2 regions of the Pseudoalteromonas sp. JC3 genome follow, and region 1 is predicted to be linked to the other one. Evidence: riboswitches for the same ligand, from Rfam matches in the RefSeq annotation. Region 1 holds a riboswitch; the other holds the start of a gene.
What was found. A riboswitch is a leader RNA that binds a small molecule or an ion and turns the genes downstream of it on or off. The one in region 1 is predicted to bind cobalamin.
Positions count from the first base shown of each region.

Region 2: another riboswitch for cobalamin. It lies ahead of QSH61_RS14295 (ABC transporter ATP-binding protein); the one in region 1 lies ahead of QSH61_RS16430 (TonB-dependent receptor domain-containing protein).

Region 1 covers NZ_CP127855.1:3,765,279-3,773,190, forward strand. The annotation lists gene QSH61_RS16415 (efflux RND transporter permease subunit) at 1-2,058, shown strand, start outside; gene msrA (peptide-methionine (S)-S-oxide reductase MsrA) at 2,058-2,591, shown strand; gene QSH61_RS16425 (hypothetical protein) at 2,633-3,610, opposite strand; gene QSH61_RS16430 (TonB-dependent receptor domain-containing protein) at 3,771-5,633, opposite strand; cobalamin riboswitch at 5,669-5,917, opposite strand; gene QSH61_RS16435 (YajQ family cyclic di-GMP-binding protein) at 6,004-6,486, opposite strand; gene QSH61_RS16440 (VanZ family protein) at 6,639-6,989, shown strand; gene QSH61_RS16445 (ketopantoate reductase family protein) at 6,982-7,884, shown strand.
Region 2 covers NZ_CP127855.1:3,298,149-3,306,060, forward strand. The annotation lists gene QSH61_RS14270 (cobyric acid synthase) at 1-618, opposite strand, end outside; gene cobU (bifunctional adenosylcobinamide kinase/adenosylcobinamide-phosphate guanylyltransferase) at 615-1,154, opposite strand; gene QSH61_RS14280 (adenosylcobinamide-GDP ribazoletransferase) at 1,154-1,936, opposite strand; gene cobT (nicotinate-nucleotide--dimethylbenzimidazole phosphoribosyltransferase) at 1,936-2,991, opposite strand; gene QSH61_RS14290 (FecCD family ABC transporter permease) at 2,984-4,009, opposite strand; gene QSH61_RS14295 (ABC transporter ATP-binding protein) at 4,006-4,803, opposite strand; cobalamin riboswitch at 4,873-5,000, opposite strand; gene QSH61_RS14300 (histidine phosphatase family protein) at 5,019-5,618, opposite strand; gene nqrM ((Na+)-NQR maturation NqrM) at 5,699-5,911, opposite strand; gene QSH61_RS14310 (FAD:protein FMN transferase) at 6,012-7,043, opposite strand; gene nqrF (NADH:ubiquinone reductase (Na(+)-transporting) subunit F) at 7,152-7,912, opposite strand, start outside.

The sequences.
Region 1 (7,912 bases):
GTTATCTACATCTTCCTTGGCAATATCCGCGCTACGCTGATCCCTGCTGTTACCGTGCCGGTAGCCTTAGTTGCAACCTTTATGTTCTTACTGGCCATGGGGTATTCTATCAACTTGCTGACGCTGCTTGCACTTGTGCTTGCCATCGGCCTTGTGGTCGATGACGCCATTGTAATGCTAGAAAATATCTACCGCCGCATCGAGCTTGGCGAACCCAAGTTACTGGCGGCATACCGTGGCGCGCGAGAAGTAGGCTTTGCCATCATTGCCACAACGCTGGTTTTGGTTGCCGTGTTTATTCCCTTAGTCTTTATGGATGGTCGTATTGGTGCCCTATTTACCGAATTTGCCTTTGCAGTAAGTGCTGCGGTGCTGTTTTCCAGTATTACCGCGTTGACCTTATCTCCTGCCCTTTGCTCCAAAGTATTAAAGCCCAGCAATAAAGAAAACCGCTTTAGTCAGTGGATGGACCGTCAATTTGGACGACTAGAACAAGGATATCGCCGTGTTTTACAAGACAACTTATCGCGCAAATACAGCCTGATCGTGATGTTGGCACTGGCGGGTTTTACCAGCTACAGCCTGTTTAAACAGATCCCGTCTGAACTGACACCAAAAGAAGACCGCGGTACTTTCTTCGTTATGATGAATGGCCCAGAAGGGGCAAGCTACGAAAACAACTCGCAAAATATGGCAAAAATTGAAGAGCGCCTACTACCTTATGTAGACTCAAAGGAACTTAGCCGCGTGCTTATTCGGGTGCCTGGTTGGGGTGGTCAAGGCGGTGTTGCTATTATCGGCATGCCAGACTGGGATGAGCGAAAACGCTCTACTTGGGAAGTCATGGATGAGATCAGCGGTAAAATGCAAGATGTTACAGATATTCGCGCCTTCGCTATTATGCGCCGTGGTATTGGCGGCGGCGGTAACTCACGCCCTATTGAGTTTGTACTGCAAGGTAACGACTACGATGAGTTAGCTGCATGGCGCGATCGCATTCTAGAACGCGCACGAGAAAATAAAGGACTGGTTCGTCTCGATCACGATTACAAAGAAACCTTCCCACAGTTTTTGATAAGCATTGATAAAACCAAAGCTGCAGACTTAGGCGTGTCGGTAAGTGCTATAGGCCAAACGCTAGAAACCATGCTGGGACAACGTCGTGTTACCACCTTTATTGACCGCGGTGAAGAATACGATGTGATCTTAAAAGGCACCAAAGCCGACTTCTCTGCCCCAGATAATATTTCTGATATTTATGTGAAATCTCGTAGCGATGAGCTCGTGCCATTAGACAGTTTGATCACCATAAAAGAAGAAGCCACAGCTTCTCGATTAAACCGCTACAACCGTATGCGCGCAATCACTATCACGGCAAACCTCGCTGGCGACTATACACTGGAGCAAGCCCTCGACTTTTTAAATAAAGTTGCCGCCGAAGAGAATGATATCGACGGCGCCATCGACTACAAAGGCGAATCACAGCTGTTTTATGAAGGTGCATCAGCAATGACCTATGTGTTTATTCTGGCGCTCACCGTTACTTTCTTGGTATTAGCCGCACAGTTTGAAAGCTTTGTCCATCCACTGGTTATCATGCTCACCGTACCGCTGGGCTTAGTCGGTGCGATGTATGGATTATTTATCACCGACAGCACGCTAAATATTTATAGCCAAATTGGTATTGTCATGTTGATTGGCCTTAGCGCCAAAAACGGTATCTTAATCGTGGAATTTGCTAACCAATTGCGTGACAAAGGCATTGCCTTCGAACAAGCCATTGTCGATGCTGCAGCGCAGCGATTAAGACCTATTATCATGACCTCGCTAACAACCGTGATGAGCTCCATCCCGCTTGTGTTTGCAACAGGCCCAGGATTCGAAAGCCGCATGGTGATCGGTGTCGTGATTTTTGCCGGTGTCAGTGTTGCCACCATTTTAACCTTGTTTGTTATCCCAACCGCCTATACTTTACTAGCTAAGAAGACGCAATCTCCAGAAGAGACGACAAAACGTCTTGAGGAGCAGTCGCAACAACATCCTGAGCAGGAGGTATAATGGCAACTTTACAAACAGCAACTTTTGGTGGTGGTTGTTTTTGGTGTATTGATGCGGCATTTCGCCGCGTCAATGGCGTTGAGTCAGTGCAATCAGGTTACGCAGGTGGCCACACAGATAATCCCACCTATCAAATGATATGTCGGGGAGACAGTGGCCATGCTGAGGTAGTCCAACTGCAATTTGATGCCGATATTGTCAGCTTTGATACTTTGCTTAATATGTTTTTTACTCTGCATGATCCAACGCAGTTGAACCGCCAAGGCAACGACATTGGTACTCAGTACCGTAGTGTGGTGTTTTATCATGACCAGCAGCAACAGCAGCAAACTCAAGATTGTATTGCGCAGCTTCAAAGCCAGTTAAGTGAAAAAATAGTGACTGAAGTTAGCCCAGCGCCTGAATTTTATCCTGCTGAGCACTATCACCAAGATTATTACACTGAAAACCCAAACCAAGGCTATTGCAGTGTGATGATTGCCCCTAAAATTGCAAAATTTGAAAGCTATTTTGCGGCAAATTTAAAGCACTAAACTTGTGTGCCGAACGCAATAGATTGCGTTCGGCTTACGCCTTACGGCAACATAGGTATAGCAAATACATAAAAACTAGTGCGGCCATCTTTAATCCGCAAATGCCCACGCGTTACTTCCATTTCTAAATTCGCAGTATCACCAGGTCTTAAGGTATCTAAGCCTTTAAGCGGAACAACACCTGAATTGATTAACTGGGCATTGTGTTTAATGACCTGCGGAATATCTTCGCTCATATCCACACCTAAGAATTCAAACACATCAATCACAATACGGCTAAATTCAGTATAAAGCTTGTCAAAAATCCCCGGAGTCAAGGTATCTATCAAATCGAGGATCCACGGCAGCTCTACTTTTGTCGTCACCACAGGCTTAAAGCTAGAAATTAAAGGATCTAACTCAAGCTGCTGGGTACGTACATCATACTTACCTTTGATGGTGACATTTTCGTTGTTAATATAGACATGGATATAAATATTCATCCCAAGCTGCTTCTTACGGAACTTAGCGTAAGACTTCAAATCGAAACCATCGATCAACACAGGTACTTTATTTTGCGCATCAACTCTACCTGCGATTTTCATATGCATAGTGCCGTAGAGGCTAGTCGTGTGGCTCACTTTATTTGAACTAGATTGTGCGGCAATATTGTTGACGATATCGGTCGTCAACTCTTTGTAGTTATGTTCCACATTCGAAAATTGCTGATGAATAATATCTGAAACCTGCGTATACATTTCCTTTGGACCTTGGCTAGATGTTGTCCTGCCAGTAGACCAACACTCGCCACCGGTATAAATCACAGGCACAGATATAGGCGTTAGGTGATCGTTGCCGGGGTGACGATAGTACATCATGCTGCGGATCCGACTACAGGTTTGCGATGGCGCGTTAAACCAAGCGAAATCGCCCGCCATTGATTGTGTTGAAAATTGAGGTTCAAGCTGGTTTTCAGGTAGCGAAGCTTGCGCTGATGTGACAATCCCAAGCGTGAGTAACCCAAATAATAGTGACTTCATGTTCTTTTCCTTAAGGTAGTAATAATACAAATCAAATCTATTATCAACCACACATAAGGCAGAACACCAGTTACAAATGTAATGCAACTAAATGATAAATAAGAAAAGTGATCCATTACTCACGATGGATCACTCTGGGTATTGAAAAGCTTTTAACGTATTAGAAGCTGTAGCTCACACCAACGTAGGCTTGTCTACCTAGTGGCTTATAGCCCAGTAAAGAGCCATCTTTTGCTTCGCCCGCTGTGGCATTGAAATAACGCTTATCGGTTAAGTTTTCAATACGGCCATTTAACTTGAATCCGTCGAAAAACGTATAGTTAGCAGCTAAGTTAAACAGCGTATATGACGGTAAAGTCACTGTATATGCACCTTCAGCTCCCCATACTTTATCGTCGCGATTACCTCTATGGACTAAGGTCAGTGTTGCGTCGACATTTTCCCACTCTTTACTGACTGAATAAGTTAAGGTGCGTCTCGCTCTGCGCTGTAATTGCTTATCGGTATCTGCGTCTTTAGCACTCACATAGCTCACATTTACCGTATGCTCGATACCAAAGTTGTCTTCAATTTCAACAGAAAGATCAGCACCTTCAAAGTCAGCGCGCTGAACATTGTAAGGGATGTATTTCCATTTATCATTTTGCTGATAAACGATTTTATCGGTAATACGGTTATCGTATACCGCAGCTTCCACACGGAAGTTCTCGCCGCTCCATGTAACAATAATTTCGTTATTAGTAGCTTCTTCTGGCTTAATATTTGGGTTAGGTAAATAGTAAGGACTATCAATCACAAACGCCTGTGATAAAGAAGGTGCTCTAAAGGCAGTACCATGATTCAACTTAACACTTAGGCCATCCATGAGTTGCTTGCCGACAGCAACCGTGTAGGTGTTTGCACGACCATGAAAATCATAATCATCCGTTCTCAGTACAACCTCTGCCAGCCAATTTTCATCGTTGTAAAACCCACCGAGTGCTAAAGATAAATTATCACGCTCAGGCTCTGAAAAAGAGGCGGTAGAATCACCAACATCTTCATTTAGAAAGGTAAAGTTACCCGTGAAGATCAAAGCTTCAGTTAAACTATATTGCGACTGATATTCAAATTGGCTGCGTTTGGTGACATAAGCGTTATCGTCAGCACTATTACCGATTTGAACATTTTGTTCCTTACCTAAGCTGTATGACGCACTTTGGCTAAACTTATCAGTACGTCTTTTCCACGCCAACTTATTGGTGTAGTTATGGAAACGGTAAGCATCACTACCAAAAGAGTCATACTCCCCCTCACCTTCACTGTACTGTGAACGTAAGCTAAAAATGCCACTTTCTTCATCACCATACTGCACATTTAAACCGGCATTACCGTTATAATATCCATCACGGTCATGGTTTTTTGTGATTGCAGCTTCAGGGTCTTTCTCAATCACATCATAGCCATCGGTATGAGTGTAACCCGCATTAGCTGCAATACTAAACTTGTCTTTTTTGTAATTTACCGTCGCTTCGGTCTTGGAGTAATTGTTACTCCCAGTCGTAAACGCGATAGTATTGTTATTCCCTTCGCGACTAATAATGTTAATCACGCCAGCAATGGCATCTGAACCATAAATCGCAGCTTTGGCACCACGAATGATCTCAATTCTTTCGATGCTATTAAGTGGTAAATTAGTGAGCGAATTGTCACCGGAGTTTGCATCCGTCACTCGAACCCCATCGATTAACACTAGCGTATGCTTAGCGTCATTACCGCGTAGGAATAAACTCACGCTTTGGCCAAAGCCACCGTTTCTAACAGCTTGAATACCAGCGACATTATCGAGTAGCGATACGACATCTTGAACATTGCTTTTTTCAATTTCAGCGCGACCTATAACCGTAATGGCAGACAGTGCGCTTTCTAGAGATTGTTCAAATTTATTGGCAGTAACAGTGATATGTTCAACATTTTGATCCGCAAATGCTGAAAAAGAGAGCGCCGTCGCTATCGCCGCGCTTAGAGCAGTTTTATTTAACATGGTTTCCCCTAACTTGTACCCACCGTACAAGAACACAAAGTGACTGTTTCAAGGCCGGTCTCCGGGCTCAGTAAATCTGCAGATTAGCAGTTCACTCTACCGTTGCGGGGGCAGCGCTGGCATAGAACCGATCCAAGCTAATCACGTGTAATAAACTGTCTTACTCAATTTATTATTGATTCACGCAATTAGATGTTCCCTTGTGTTCGCACCAGTTTCCCGATTATCTATACACTTAGCAACCACACTAGGTTGTGTACAGCACCTTGAAAATGCGAGGCTATTGTCTTGGGTTTCGGAATGATTGTCAATGGACGTCTAGAAATCCAAAAGTGCAATCTATGCACTTTTGGAATGGAGTAAAGCGTAATTAGTCGCGGAAGTTTTTGAATTGAAATGGTTGGCCAAGCTCACCGGTACGAATCAATTGCATCGTTTCTTGCAAATCGTCACGCTTTTTACCCGTTACACGCACCGTATCGCCTTGAATTGATGCTTGAACTTTAACTTTTGAGTCTTTAATAAGCTTAACCAGTTTTTTCGCCATCTCTTTGTCGATGCCTTGTTTTAACGCCACCTTGCGCGATACGTATTTGCCTGAACGTTCAATGTCTTTTAGCTCAAAGCTTGCCACATCAAGGCCACGCTTTGCCGCTTTACCCACTAACATATCGAACAACTGCATAACTTGCTGTTCTGCTTCCGCTTTAAGGTTGATCATTTCACCGTTAAGCTCGATTGATGCATCTACGCCACGAAAATCAAACCGCGTATCAAGCTCGCGAACCGCGTTGTCTACAGTATTTTTTGCTTCTGTCATATCAATTTCAGATACAATATCAAATGAAGGCATGCTTCTCTCCTAAAGTCATTTTGGCTCGATTATAGCAGTTTATGCTTAATTTGAGTTACTTTAAGTTTTTAAACAGCGTATTAGGATGTTCACCCAATGGACAGTTTTCGATGGTATACTGCTCGCTTAGTCATACAGAAGTAGGATGTATTGTGACACGGCGCGTTTATAAAGCTCTTTTGATTATCTCTTTAATTATATGTACGGTGCTATTCGCAAAGGAAATTAGCTTGTCTCCAAAGCTGTTCCCAAATATCGATAAAGTGGCGCATTTTGGTGTATTTTTTGTGCTTGCGTTTATCTCTCACCATGCTTTTAAAGTGAAAGTATGGACACACATAGTACTGCTGTCCTTGTATGGTGCAGGAATTGAGTGGATGCAACATTCATTACCGTATCGCCAAGCATCTACCGCTGATTTTTTCGCTGATTTAGCCGGTGCGGTCAGTTATTTTGTTCTATTTTATATTTGGGCAAGTTGGCGCAACAGAAAACATGGCTAATATACATATTTTAGGTGAAGGGGCGATAGGATTACTGCTCGCCCAGCACCTTAGTCAATCTCATCAAATTACGCTGATCACTCGAAATAAACGCGCGGCGACTTATCGCTATCAAACAGCAAGTATTCAACAAACCATCCCATGCAGCACCAAAACACTTGCAGAACTCCCTGCCAGCAGTATAGATACGCTAATCATTCCCGTTAAAGCATATCAGGTCATCGAAGCACTCCGAGCGCTTCGCCCTACACTTTCAAAAAATGCAACGCTAATCCTTAGTCATAATGGCATGGTAGATTGGTCTGGTGAGTTAGCAGCGCTTGATAAAACACAATCAGCCTACTTCTTAAGCACATCCATCGCAGGCTATAAAGTCGCAGACACTGTGCATCATACAGGACAAGGTGCAACTTGGTTTGGGCCGTTAAATTTACCAGCTGAATGCCACTACCAGCGCGTATTCTCGCAACTGTTTAGCACATTTGACAATGCTCAAACCACGTTTGACATCATGCCAACACTTTGGAAAAAGCTGGCGGTTAATATTGCCATTAACCCGTTAAGTGCATTGGAACAAGTCGCAAATGGTCAGCTAAGACAGCCCAAATACGCGGCCCAAATCCTTAATTTAATGAATGAAGTACAACTTGTGGCCACAAGTACAGGCGTGAACTTAGCGCTTAGCGAGCTAGTCACGCTTGCTTACACCGTAATGGCGCAAACTGCAAACAATCGCTCTTCAATGAATCAGGATATCGCGAATAACAGACGCACAGAAATTGACGCCATGTGCGGGTATATTTGTGAGCTAGCAGCGAAGCAAAATATCGATGTGCCGTTTAATCAACAGTTACTTGAGGAAGTGAATAAGCGCTGGCAGCTAGCGCGACAATAGACTTAACTTCTCGGCGGGTAAACCGCCT
Region 2 (7,912 bases), 470 kb from region 1:
AGATTGCAATAACGCAATATCACCACGAAAGCGATTGATCACAAACCCTTTAACCAAGCTTTGTTCATAGTCACTTAATAGCGCAAGTGTGCCAACCAAGTGTGCGAACACCCCGCCTTTGTCGATATCAGCGATAATGATCACGGGGCATGCAACTTCACAGGCAAACCCCATATTGGCAATGTCATTTTCACGCAGATTGATCTCAGCAGGGCTCCCCGCCCCTTCCACTATGCACAGCTCAAATTGTTCGCTGAGGCGTTGATGTGAGGAAAGTACGGCCTCCATCGCTACCTTTTTGTAATCATGATAAGCGGCTGCTTCCATATTGCTAATGGCTTTGCCGTGAATGATCACTTGTGCGCCAGTGTCAGAGTTTGGCTTAAGCAAAATAGGATTAAAGTCTGTGGATAGCGGGACTTTTGCGGCTTCGGCTTGGAGTGCTTGTGCCCGACCAATTTCACCGCCACAAGGTGTGACGGCACTATTTAGTGCCATATTTTGCGGCTTAAAAGGCGCAACAGATAAGCCTCTTCGTTGCAGCACCCGGCAAAGTCCCGCAACCAGTGTACTTTTACCGGCATCAGACGTGGTGCCCTGTACCATTAAGGTTTTCATACGTCTTGACCTTTTAAACATTGTGGCAAGCCTGCAATAACAAAATCGACTCTGTCGGCCACTTTAGCAATGTCTTGATGGAGCCAACCAGATTCATCAACAAACTCACGGCTTAGCTCGCCAAGCGGAATTATCCCATGCCCCACTTCGTTACTCACCAAAATAACAGTGGCAGCACAGCTTTCTAGTGCCGCCAGCACATGTTCTTTTTTGTCTATGGTCGCGGCCTTACCCATTTCGCATAAGCCAAAACTCAGCCATAAGGTCAAACAATCGATAAGTAACAGCGCATCTTCGCGTGCAGTAGCAATAAGCTTATCAATATGCCACGGCTCTTCCACTAGCTGCCAGCGGCTATCACGCTGCATCTGGTGAGCAAACACTCGGCTTTTCATTTCTTCATCTTGGGCTTTTGCAGTTGCAACATAGTAAAGTTCGTTCACCGCACCTTGCTCTAACAATAGAATAGCGCGCTGCTCTGCCAAGCGACTTTTGCCTGAGCGAGCACCGCCCAGTATTAACTGTATTTGTGCCATTAGAGATGACCCACAATAAAAAGCAAAATAACAAGCTCAGCAAGCTGTTGCGCAGCCCCTAAACAATCTCCGGTGTAACCACCAAGCTGAGCGTTAAACCATTTAATGCACACAAGTCTTAGCACAAACAAGCAAGTACACAGCATCAACAAGTCGAACAGTGAAAGCGCAAGCCATGGCCAACAGAAAATTAAAATCGCAATGGTAGTGAGCGTAAGGCGGGTCGCCGCAGCACTCGATATATGTTTCGCTACCGGCTTAACTTTGCTCAGCTCATCAGCCTGTACATAGTTAAGCGCACCGATTAAAGACACCGCAAAGGCACGACTTAGGCTATGGGCTAAAATAAGTGCAGCGAGTGTCACAGCAAAGTCATTAAAGAGCATGGTCAAAAGCGAAAATTTGGCCAATAACAGCAATATCAGCGCACAACTACCGTATGTACCAAGACGGCTATCTTTCATGATCTCAAGCTTTTGTTCACGGCTCCAGCCACCGCCAAAACCGTCAAAAACATCGGCAAGACCATCTTCGTGAAAAGCCCCGGTAAGTAAAATACTCGCAGCCAGTACGACAACGGCACCAAACATTGGCGATACACCACTACTGGCAACATAGCCAAGTATGGCCGAGAAGCTACCAACAAATAAACCAACTAAAGCAAAGTAACCACTCACTTCGTTAAGTTCATCAGATGAAGGGGCAGGATCCAAACGAATTGGCACCCGCGTTAAAAACACCACGGCAAGCTTAAACAGTCGCCACTCTTGTTGCCACTGCATTATGCGTCTACCACTTGCGTAACATAGGCATCGGCAAAGCTTGCCATTTCGCAAAAAAAGCCTAGCGCAGCTTGTAATAATGGAAGCGCTAGAGCGGCGCCCGTTCCCTCACCCAAGCGCATATTTAAATGTAGTAATGGCTCAGCGTTTAACTGCTCTAACATTAACTTATGACCTTGCTCCATAGAGCCGTGAGCAAACACCATATATTGCTTACTATGCGGTGCTATTCTACTTGCCAACATAGCCGCTGCGGTGGAGATGAAGCCATCCACTATAATCACTTTTTGTGCACGAGCAACCGCCAGCATAGCACCAACCATTTGCACAATTTCAAAGCCACCCAAGCGCTGCAAAATTTGTTCTGGCGTCGCAAGCTTATCTTGATGATATTCTAGAGCCTGTTTGATAAGTGCCCGTTTTTTGCAAAGCGTTTCATCGTCAATGCCTGTACCACGCCCCACACATAATTCCACACTCGCCCCGCTAAGCGCCGCTAAAATTGCAGCTGCGGAACTGGTATTGCCAATCCCCATTTCACCAAAAGCAATCACGTTGCTACCCGCTTCAATAGCGGGCATCACCACTTGCTCTCCATATTCAAGTCCTTGCTTGAGCTGCATTTCGCTCATCGCGGACTGTTTATGGAAAGCATGAGTAATATCGCCAAGTCGCTGTGAGCGCAAATTCGGCGCAGGCTCGCATGGCACTAACGTGCCACAGTCTACTACGGTTAACTGCCAACCAAGTTGTCGACAAAAGACGTTGATCGCAGCACCGCCCTGCACAAAGTTTGCAACCATTTGCCCAGTCACTTCGCTTGGCGCAATAGAAACCCCTTGGCTTGCAATACCATGGTCGCCCGCAAAAACAAACATTGCAGGGCGTGTTATTGCTAACTGCTCTATGTCTAATTGCGTCTGCCCTTGTGAGAAGATCTGTACTAGCTGCACAGCTAAAGCTTCAAGCTTACCTAGCGCACCTAGCGGTTTGGTTTTTAAGTCGATGCGCTGTTGAATAAGCGTGTCTAAGCGAGTATCTAACGGTTTAACCATGGGTAACTCCGACGCCTCCAGAGCGGCGATTTTTGAAAATAAGCAATGCTAAGAAGAACACGCTGCCAATGGCGGCGGTGATCACCCCCACAGGAAGTTCCTGATTATCGATAAGCGTGCGCGACAATACATCCACCCATAGCATCAAAAGCGAACCGCAAAGCGCGGTGGCCACAAGCCCAATGACCTTTGCTTGCGAGATAAAAAAGCGTACGATATGCGGGATCATCAAGCCTACAAATCCGACTCCGCCGCACGCAGCCACAAGTACTGCGGTGAGTAAGGAGCTCAATAACAACATACCTATTCGCACTCGTCCTACATTCACGCCAAGCGTGGTGGCGCTCTCATCTCCGAGTAACAAGGCGTTGAGCGGCCGACGCATCACTAAAAGCGTGATAAAACTCAGCAACACGACCAAACATGGAAGCCATAGCCATTGCCAGCTCGCCCTTGCAAACGAGCCTAGATTCCAAAACAAGATTGCACTGATGGCTTGAGGGTCACTCCAATAGAGCAACAAGCTAGTAAAGGCACTGAACAGAAAAGAAAGTGCGACGCCCGCCAAGAGCATAGTTTCTACCTGCTGTAGTGCATTGCGTTTTGCCACAAATAAAAGCAGCAAGATAGACAGCAAACTTCCGACAAATGCAGCCCCAGACATCATTAGGCTAGACTGTGCACCAAATAGCGCGATAAGCACCACCACACCGAATGAAGCACCTGAAGAAATACCAAATAAATAAGGATCAGCTAGAGGGTTACGCGTCACGGTTTGTAAAATAAGACCCGCTATCGCCAGTCCTGCTCCCGCACTCATCGCCAGTAACGTCCGTGGCAGACGAAGCTCAACTACCACCCGTTGTTGAAGTACGCTGGGATCGAAATTAATAATCGCTTGTATAACCGTATGCCAAGATAAATCAATCGCACCGATCTTAAGTGCCATCAGCATGCTAAAACAGCACAAGGCCAATAGCAGTATCGATATCAACGCGATCCGCTTTGCGGCAATCATAATTGATACCCGTAATGAAAGCGTATATGTGGGATCTCACTGTTATTTGGCGGATGACGGACAGTAGAAACCTCTGCACATACCCCAAAAACTTGGCTTAATAGGCTTTCGGTAATGACTTCAAGTGGCGACCCATCTGCAACAAGCTCACCGTTATTTAATACTAATAAGCGGTCGCACAAGGCGCTAGCCAAATTTAAGTCGTGAAAAGACGCAATGATAGTAACACCAAGCTGTTTGGCCAGCTCCATAATTTGGATTTGATATTTAATGTCCAAATGGCTGGTGGGCTCATCCATTATCAATACTTGAGGCGCTTGCACCATGGCACGTGCGATCATTGCCCTTTGCTTCTCCCCACCAGACAAGGAGCTAAAACATTGCTCTAATTTATGGCTCAATCCAACCTGCTCAATGGCATGTAAGATTGCCTGTTTTTCAGCAGCCGTCGTTGTCGCGAGCAGTGATTTGTTCGGTGTTAGCCCCATCAATACCATATCAAATAATGGCAGAGTAAACTCAGCGGGGATCTCTTGTAGCACCACAGCAACATGTCTCGCGTAGGCTTTACGTCCATAACTAGCTAGCGGCTTACCATTGAAAAGTAGCGACCCAGAACTTGGCGCTGTGTATTGATATAAAGTGCGCAGCAAAGTCGACTTTCCAGCACCATTCGGTCCGAGCAAACCAATAAATTCACCCGAATTAATAGCAAAGCTGAGTGCCTTTAAGATGGCTTTACCACCAAGCTGCACGCTAAGTTTATCGACTTGAAACTGTGGAGTAACTGCCATAGCACCTCTGATTGGGCACGGCAAAGTAGTAGCTTATAGACAAGCGACAACTTTGACTTAAGTCTGCCCGCTTAAGTATATAGATAGGCCTTGGTATCTGACTTATGCAAGAGGTAACACTCATACACTTACAGTTGCGGGGACAGTTGAGGACTCACACCTCATTCCCAATATCTGCCTATCACGAAATTTGCAATATTATGAAGTCTAGACGTCTAAAATACAACTTTTGGCCAAGCAGTTTGGCTGCTGTCGTAAAACACCTCAACTTTTACTATACCCGCATAAGGAATATCTATCTTCGATTGGTATGCAGTAAGCTCAGGCGATAGGTCAAGAATAAGTGCTACAAGCGCTTTTATTACTCCGGCATGCGCTACGACGGCGGTACACTCTTCACTTGGCGACGCCAAAATACTGTGCCACCACGTGGCGACCCGATGATGAAAATCATACATAGACTCGCCCTCAGGAGGCGTGTGCAGCCAAGGGTTTTGCCAAAAGTCACCAATACTTGGAAATTGGGTTTCTCGCCAAAGCGTATCATAAGGTTGTCCATCCCATAATCCAAAATCAAATTCGGCGAGATTTGGCTCCACCTCAACGGGGAGTTGATACTGCTTTGCAAAGGCTGTGGCTGTATTCAGGCAGCGCTTCCTTGGAGAGCTAATAATACCCTGTAGGCCACTTAGGCTCGTTAACGATTGCAGCAATTGCTGAGCACCAGTACTACTGAGTTCGGGATCTGTCACTCCAAGTAAATGGCCTGATAGGGTCGTTTCACCATGACGAACAAAATATAGCTGCCGCTGCATTTTTACTTAACCTGAGATTTGTTACCCAAAAAGCAAAAACGCAAGCTAAGCTTGCGTTTTCAATTAATACCATTCTACGGTTATAGGATCTGGTTTTCTTTCCACATCTCTTCTTTTGCTAACCGCTTTTTGCGTTTGTCGCATGGATCGTCGCAATCACAAATTTTGTCAATGCCCATTGAGCCCAAACCACCACAACTACTGGCCATGGATTTCTTTTGTACGATAACGCCTACTGCCATCGCAACAGCGATAAGCATAAGTAAACCGAAAGTAAGGAGGAATAAAGACATTATCTAGCCCCTTTTATTGCTACATTGAATTGAGTGACGACGCGCAAATTATACGCTTTCATGGCGTCACTCACAATTAAATTATGGGGTGTTGTACAGCTTAATTCAAGTACGGCTGAAATGCTTCACTCGCGTAACTCTTGATCCCTTCAGGACTTTTATACATCAAATACACGGGGAGTTGATGCTCAGTGGCATACGCCTTTGCACGCTCCGTGCCCATCACAGTCAATGCTGTCGCTAGGCCATCAGCCGTCATCGCAGATGGATGTAGTACCGTTACCGACACCAGCTCATGTTTAACTGGGCGACCCGTTGTAGGGTCAATAAGGTGTGTAAAGGTTTCACCATCCATTTCATAAAAAATACGGTAGTCACCTGAAGTTGCAATGCCATTTTTGCCAGGCTCTATCACGCGATGAATTTGGCGTTGACCAACAGGCGCATCGGGTTTCTCGATAGCAATACGCCACTCTCCATCCGGCTTCTTGCCAGAAACGCGAAGCTCGCCACCGATTTCTACCATATAGTCATGAATATCATGACTCTCAATCACCTCAGCCACCTTATCTATGCCATAGCCTTTAGCGGTTGCAGAAAATGATAATTCCAGCCCCGTAACTGTTTTCGCAAGACCACGGTCATTTAAAATAAGCTTATCAACACCGATACGAGTGCGCATATCGTCTAACTCGACCTGTGACGGACGCATTGTTGGTCTTTTGTCAGGACCAAATCCCCACAAATCGATAAGCGGTCCCATCGTAACATCAAGCGTTTTGGTCGACTTTCCAAGGCGGATAGATTCAGCAACTACCAAGCGAAAGTCTTCACTGATAGGCATAACGGTATTTGCGGCTAAACGGTTAAACTGGTTAATCTCAGAATCTGGGATATAGGTGGACATAGATTGATTAACAACCTTTAATGCCTGCTCAACCTCCTCATGTAACTGCGCTTGTTCGAGCGGCTTTTCGCCGGAGAATACCTTGATGTTGTAAGTCGTACCCATGGTTTTACCAGACAGCACAATTTCCTTGGCTTCAGGTTTGGCGTCTTGGCACCCTGTTAAAAAAACGAATAAAAACGAAATAATAAAAAATCGAGATAAAAAAGCGTAACTTGCTTGCATCAGAACTTCCTGAGTTTAGTACCAACGGGTATAAAAAAGCCCTCGAGCAAAGCATTTTGCTGGAGGGCTGATATTCTAACTTAAGTTCATTGTTAGACCGAAACCTAATTAACCACCGAAGTCATCAAGTAGGATGTTTTCGTCTTCAACACCTAAGTCTTTAAGCATGTTAATAACTGCCGCGTTCATCATTGGAGGACCACACATGTAGAACTCACAATCTTCCGGTGCTTCATGATCTTTCAAGTAGTTTTCATAAAGTACGTTATGAATGAAGCCCGTGTAACCTTCCCAGTTATCCTCTGGTTGAGGATCTGAAAGGGCAACATGCCATTGGAAGTTATCATTTTCTTCAGCTAGACCGTCAAAGTCTTCCACGTAGAACATTTCACGCTTAGAACGTGCACCGTACCAGAAAGACATCTTACGCTTAGAGTTAAGACGCTTAAGCTGATCGAAGATGTGTGAACGCATTGGCGCCATACCAGCACCACCACCAACAAATACCATTTCTGCATCTGTGTCTTTCGCGAAGAATTCACCGAATGGACCAGAAATAGTAACCTTATCACCTTCTTTAAGTGACCAGATGAATGATGACATCTTACCACAAGGTAATGTTAGGTTATTTGGCGGCGGAGTTGCGATACGTACGTTTAGCATGATGATGCCAAACTCTTCTGGGTAGTTAGCCATTGAGTATGCACGGATCGTTTCTTCGTCAACTTTAGACTCTAGCTTAAAGAAACCAAAACGTTCCCAGTCAGCACGATATTCTTCAGGAATATCATAGTCTGCATATTTAACATGGTGAGCTGGTGCTTCAATCTGAATGTAACCACCGGCACGGAAAGGTACAACCTCACCTT